Regions from separate parts of the Actinoplanes sp. NPDC051851 genome, predicted to be linked through region 2. Evidence: predicted binding sites of a transcription regulator. Region 2 holds the regulator's gene; the other holds the start of a gene.
The links. Region 2 encodes HrcA, which represses chaperone genes, less so after heat shock. Its sites were predicted from a motif close to GGTTNGCACNCTCNNNNNGAGNGTGCNAACC; they were not measured.
Positions count from the first base shown of each region.

Region 1: a site for HrcA is predicted at 1,701-1,731, ahead of groL (chaperonin GroEL). Genes of this name have one in related genera too.

Region 1 is NZ_JBFAYF010000011.1:54,201-57,551, forward strand. It holds gene thrC (threonine synthase) at 1-762, shown strand, start outside; gene AB0M08_RS13810 (GNAT family N-acetyltransferase) at 1,030-1,536, opposite strand; gene groL (chaperonin GroEL) at 1,922-3,351, shown strand, end outside.
Region 2 is NZ_JBFAYF010000027.1:72,228-75,578, forward strand. It holds gene dnaJ (molecular chaperone DnaJ) at 10-1,152, opposite strand; gene hrcA (heat-inducible transcriptional repressor HrcA) at 1,187-2,209, opposite strand; gene AB0M08_RS24900 (DUF4870 domain-containing protein) at 2,333-2,710, shown strand; gene hemW (radical SAM family heme chaperone HemW) at 2,733-3,351, opposite strand, start outside.

The DNA.
Region 1 (3,351 bases), on a different contig from region 2:
CAGGGCAAGGTCGTCACCACGGCGGTCTACGGGGGCGACCTGGTCGCGATCGAGGGCTCCTACGACGACGTGAACCGGCTCTGCAGCGAGCTCGTGGAGACCGACGAGTTCGAGGACACCGCGTTCGTGAACGTGAACGTGCGGCCGTTCTACGCGGAGGGCTCGAAGACCCTGGGCTACGAGGTGGCCGAGCAGCTGGGCTGGCGCATCCCGGCGCAGGTGGTGATCCCGATGGCCTCGGGTGAGCTGCTCACCAAGGTGGACAAGGCGTTCAGCGAGCTCGTCGAGATCGGGCTGGTCGAGGCGCCGGAGGGCGGCTGGACCGTCTTCGGCGCGCAGTCGGAGGGCTGCAACCCGATCGCCACCGCGCTGCACCACGGCACCGACGTGATCACCCCGGTGAAGCCGACCGGCATCGCCAAGTCGCTGAACATCGGCGACCCGGCCGCCGGGCCGTATGCGATCGAGGCGGTCCGCCGCACCGGTGGCTGGATGGACTACGCGAACGACGAGGAGATCCGCGCGGGGATCCGGCTGCTCGCCGAGACCACCGGCGTCTTCGCCGAGACCGCGGGCGGCACCACGGTCGCGGTGCTGAAGAAGCTGGTCGAGTCCGGCAAGCTGGACCCGGCGAAGGAGACGGTGGTCTACAACACCGGCGAAGGCCTCAAAACGCTCGACGCCATCGCGGAGCAGGTCGGCCCGACACACCGGATCAAGCCGTCGCTGCGCGCAGCCCGGGATGCTGGCCTGCTGGGATGACGTTCCGTAATCGGTCATCTGCCGATTGTTGAGAATTCCTTCCCTGGAGGACTTGCGCGCCGATCTCCGGATCGGCAGGATGCTTGTCGCGGGAGGACGCGACGCCGTACGAGGCCCCTCACCTGAGCTTGGCGACAATCTCCGAGGGACCCAACGACCCAGTGCTGACCCATCGCGGAGGCGCTGTGCGTCTCGTCCTCCCGACCAAACCTCTGGTCGACGACCACCTACAAGGGACCCCCGCCAGGGTGACATGTGCCGGGCGTGTCAGATCCGCCGGCGCATCTGCAGCTCGGTGAGGACCGGCACGGTCGGGTGCGGCAGCCGCACCCCGGTGTCCTCGAAACCCAGCTTCTCGTACGCCCGAACGGCGCGGTCGTTCCCGACCACCACCTCGAGCATGAGCTCGTGCCGTCCGGCCGCCGCGGACCAGTCGGCGACCGCCTCGACGAGTTGGGCCAGCAGCTTGCCGCCCCGGTGCGCCGGCGTCAGGTAGACCGCGAAGACCACCGTGACGTGCGGCTCATCCGAGATCACCGTGCCGCCGGCGTGCCCGATCAGCGGGTCACCGCCCGGGTCTGCGATGAACTGGGCGATCCCGTACCCGGTGGCCGAGGCCCGGATCCGCTGCCGGTAGCTGTCGTGTGACCGGGCCGCCGCCTGGGCCAGCGTCTCCAGGAACGCGAGGGGACTGTCCGCGAGCATCTCGAGGCGCAGCGCGCGCATCCGTCCCGCGTCGTCGGGCGTGACGCGGCGGACGGTCCAACTCTCCATGAACTCCTCCCTACCGGTACCGGCGGACAGGGGCAACTGTTCTGGAGCGAACAAGCCACAAAGAAGCAGGCCGGAAGATCTTTAGCGGGTTTCCGGGCCGCGCGCGGGGGTTTCGCGGGAAGATGGGGTTTCTTGCACTCGGCACCCGGGAGTGCTAAACAAGTGATTGGCACTCGCGACCTGTGAGTGCCAGCAGGTCGGGACGGTGGGGTTCCGGTCGCGGCGCTGCCATCGGTGCCGGGACACGAAACCGGTCGTCGCGGGCTATCCGGCTCGGCCTGAGGACGTCACATCGCCAGGTGGTGACGTCCGCAGACTTCCTCAACGTGCGGAGAGCGGGGCCGACGAGGCCCGGCACCGCGGATGTCCGGGAGGACAACGCCGTATGGCCAAGATCATCGCATTCGACGAGGAGGCTCGTCGGGGCCTCGAGCGGGGCATGAACCAGCTCGCCGACGCGGTCAAGGTGACCCTCGGTCCCAAGGGCCGCAACGTCGTCCTCGAGAAGAAGTGGGGCGCCCCCACGATCACCAACGATGGTGTATCCATCGCCAAGGAGATCGAGCTCGAGGACACCTTCGAGAAGATCGGCGCCGAGCTGGTCAAGGAGGTCGCCAAGAAGACCGACGACGTCGCCGGTGACGGCACGACGACGGCGACCGTCCTGGCGCAGGCGCTGGTCCGCGAGGGCCTGCGCAACGTGGCCGCCGGCGCGAACCCGCTGGGCCTGAAGCGGGGCATCGAGGCCGCTGTCGCCAGCGTCTCCGAGGCCCTGTCGCAGCTGGCGAAGGACGTGGAGACCAAGGAGCAGATCGCCTCCACCGCCTCCATCTCCGCCGGTGACTCCACGGTCGGCGAGATCATCGCCGAGGCCATGGACAAGGTCGGCAAGGAAGGCGTCATCACCGTCGAGGAGAGCAACACCTTCGGGCTCGAGCTGGAGCTCACCGAGGGCATGCGCTTCGACAAGGGCTACATCTCGGCCTACTTCATGACCGACGCGGAGCGTATGGAGGCCGTCTTCGACGACCCGTACATCCTGATCGCGAACAGCAAGATCTCCGCGGTCAAGGACCTGCTCCCGGTCCTGGAGAAGGTCATGCAGGGCGGCAAGCCCCTCGTGATCATCGCCGAGGACGTCGAGGGCGAGGCCCTGGCCACCCTGGTCGTCAACAAGGTCCGTGGCACCTTCAAGTCCGTCGCCGTCAAGGCCCCGGGCTTCGGTGACCGTCGCAAGGCCATGCTGGAGGACATCGCCATCCTCACCGGTGGCGCCGTCATCAGCGAGGAGGTCGGCCTCAAGCTGGACGCCGCCGACCTGTCCCTGCTGGGCCAGGCCCGCAAGGTCGTCATCACCAAGGACGAGACCACCATCGTCGACGGTGCGGGCAACGCCGAGCAGATCCAGGGCCGGGTCAACCAGATCCGCGCCGAGATCGAGCGCTCGGACTCCGACTACGACCGTGAGAAGCTGCAGGAGCGCCTGGCCAAGCTGGCCGGCGGCGTTGCGGTGATCAAGGTCGGCGCGGCCACCGAGGTCGAGCTCAAGGAGCGCAAGCACCGCATCGAGGACGCCGTTCGCAACGCGAAGGCGGCCGTCGAGGAGGGCATCGTCCCCGGTGGTGGCGTGGCGCTGGTGCAGGCCGCCAAGACCGCGTTCGACAAGCTGGACCTGGCCGGCGACGAGGCGACCGGTGCGCAGATCGTCAAGGTCGCGCTCGACGCCCCGCTGCGCCAGATCGCCGTGAACGCCGGCCTTGAGGGTGGCGTCGTGGTCGAGCGGGTTCGCAACCTCGAGGCGGGTCACGGCCTGAA
Region 2 (3,351 bases):
CGAAAGTGCCTAGTGGCCGTTGAAGGCGTCGCGCATGCGGCTGAAGAAGCCGCCCTGCTTGCTGAGCTCGGCTACGTCCTCGCCGCGGGTCTTGGCGAAGTCGCGGAGCATGGTCTCCTGGGCCGGGGTGAGCTTGGTCGGCGTCTTGACGTCCAGGTGGACGAAGAGCTCGCCGCGGCCCTGACCGCGCAGGTGCGGGACCCCCTTGCCACGGATGCGGAGCGTCGAGGCGGGCTGTGTACCCGGCTTGACCTCGATGTTCTCCTCGCCGTCGAGGGTCTTGATGGTCATCCGGGTGCCGAGCGCGGCGGCCGTCATCGGGAGCGTGACCCGGCAGTGGAGATCGTCGCCCTTGCGGGAGTAGACGTCGTGCGGGCGCTCGTGGATCTCGACGTAGAGGTCGCCGGCCGTGCCGCCGCCGGGGCCGACCTCGCCCTGCTGGGCCAGGCGGATGCGCATGCCGTCCTCGACGCCAGCCGGGATCTTGACCGTAAGCGATCGGCGGGTGCGGATCCGGCCGTCGCCGGCGCAGGTCGGGCACGGGTTCGGGACGACCGTGCCGTGGCCCTGGCAGTTCTGGCAGGGGCGGGAGGAGACCACCTGGCCGAGGAAGGTGCGCTGCACCGACTGGACCTCGCCGCGGCCGGAGCAGACGTCGCAGGTGGCCAGGTGGGTGCCGGGCGCGGTGCCGGCGCCGGAGCACTGGGTGCAGAGCACGGCGGTGTCGACGGTGATCGGCGCCTCGACGCCGAACGCGGTCTCCACCAGGTCGAGCTCGAGCCGCAGGATGGCGTCGGCGCCGGGACGCGTGCGCGGGCGGGGGCCACGGGCGCCACCGCCGGCCGCGGTGCCGAAGAAGGCATCCATGATGTCCTGGAAACCGACGAACGGGCCGGCCCCGCCGGGACCGCCCGGGCCGCCGGCGCCGCCACCGGGTGCCAGCGGGTCACCGCCCAGGTCCACCATCTGGCGCTTCTGGTCATCGGAGAGGACCTCGTACGCCGCGTTGATGTCCTTGAACTTCTCGTGCGCCTCCGGATCGGGGTTCACATCCGGGTGGTACTGCCGAGCCAGCTTGCGGTAGGCGCGCTTGATCTCGTCGTCGGTGGCTTCCCGGCTCACGCCGAGAATTCCGTAGTAGTCCTTGGCCACGGGGTTTGGAGTCCTCAATGTCTGCGCGGATCCGTCAATTCTGTGCCAACAGGTCGCCAACGTAGCGTGCCACTGCACGAACAGTAGCGATGGTGCCGGGGTAGTCCATCCGGGTGGGTCCCAAAACCCCGAGGCCCCCGACGATCGTGGCGCCCGGACCGTAGCCGGTGCTGACCACCGACGCGGACCGGAGGTTGTCGATCTCGTTCTCGTCGCCGATCCGGACCCGGGTGGTACGCGGTTCCAGGTCGCCGATCAGCTTGAGCAGGATGACCTCCTCCTCGAGGGCTTCGAGGACCGGACGCAACGTGCCCTGAAAGTCCAGCACACCGCCGCGCGTCAGGTTGGCCGTCCCGGCGAGTGCGAGGCGCTCCTCACTCCGCTCGACGAGGGTCTCGAGCAGGAGCGAGGCGAGGCAGGCCATCGCGGCACGGCTCGCCGGCTCGCACTCGTCGACCAGCGCGGCCACCAGTGGCGGCGTGTCGGCAAGCCGCTGACCTGCAAGTTTCTCGTTCACACGGCGGCGGAGATCCCACACGTCACGATCCGGGACCGGACCCGGCATCTCCACCAGGCGCTGCTCGACCCGGCCGGTGTCCGTGATCATCACGAGCATCAGCCGGGTGGTGGAGATCGGGACGAGTTCCAGATGGCGCACCGCGGAGCGGGAGAGACTCGGATACTGCACCACCGCGACCTGGCGGGTCAGCTGCGCCAGGAGCCGGACTGTGCGATGCACCACGTCGTCCAGGTCGACCGCCCCGATCATGAAACGCTCGATGGCCCGGCGCTCGGCCGGGCTGAGCGGCTTGATCCGGGTGAGGCGGTCGACGAAGAGCCGGTAGCCGGCGTCGGTGGGCACCCGTCCCGCACTGGTGTGCGGCTGGCGGATGTAGCCCTCCTCCTCCAGCACGGCCATGTCGTTGCGCACGGTGGCCGGCGAGACCCCCAGCTTGTGCCGGTCGACCAGCGCCTTGCTGCCCACCGGCTCCTGGGTCTCGACGTAATCCTCGACGATCGCCCGCAGGACCTCGAGCTTGCGGTCATCCAGACTCATATGACCCCTCCCTCTGGCACTCCCGCGGACAGAGTGCCAGTCTACGTCGCGCCGCGCACCTGCGCGATGATCGAAAGTCCGGACTGCTTTCGGATCTTGTCCATTGCCCCTACCGTGACGGCCATGACGGACCCGAAACAGTACGGTGCGCCCTTCTACAACTCGGACGAGCAGACCTGGACACTCGTCTCCCATTTCGGCGGCGCGGCGGGCGCCTTCCTCTTCGGCGGCTGCGGCGGCTGGGTGGCCCCGCTGATCGCCCTGCTCGCGCACGGCAACCGGTCGCCTTATGTCCGGGCAGAAGCCATCAAAGCACTGAATTTTCAGCTTCTCTGGTCAATAGTCGGACTAATCGGATATGCGACGCTCTGCGTCGGGATCGGGGTGGTGGTCTCGGGGGTCGCCTGGCTGGCCGGGACGATCCTCGGCGTGATCGCGGGTGTCAAGGCCGCGAACCGGGAGCCGTTCACCTATCCGTTCAGCGTGACCATCATCAAGTGAGCAGACGTCACGTGGGCAGACGTCACGTGAGCAGGTCCCGGACGACCGCGTCGGCGAGGAGACGGCCCTCCAGCGTGAGGATCATCCGCTCGTCGCGGACGACGGCCAGCCCGCCGTCCACCGCCTGACGGACGCCGGCCGGGTCCACCCCGTCCAGGGCGATGCCCTCGCGCAGGCGGACCCGGAGCATCACGTCCTCCAGGTGGCGGTCCTCGTCGGTGAGCACCTCGCGGGCATGACCCGGGGAGACACCTTCCCAAAGCCTTTTCGCGTACGCGGACGGGTGCTTGACGTTCCACCAGCGGACGCCGCCGACGTGGCTGTGCGCGCCCGGCCCGAGACCCCACCAGTCGGCGTTCGTCCAGTAGAGCTCGTTATGCCGGCACGCGCCGCCCTCCTTCGCCCAGTTCGAGACCTCGTACCACTCGAACCCGGCGGCGGTGAGCGCGGCCTCGGCGGCGAGGTAGCGATCGGCGGCGACGTCGTCGGAGGGGTAGGGCAGCTCGCCCCGGCGCATCCGGGCGGCCATCCGGGTGCCGTCCTCGACGATCAGCGCGTACGCGGAGACGTGGTCGACCCCGGCGTCGATCACGGTCCGCAGCGAGCGGGCGAAGTCCTCCTCGGTCTCACCCGGGGTGCCG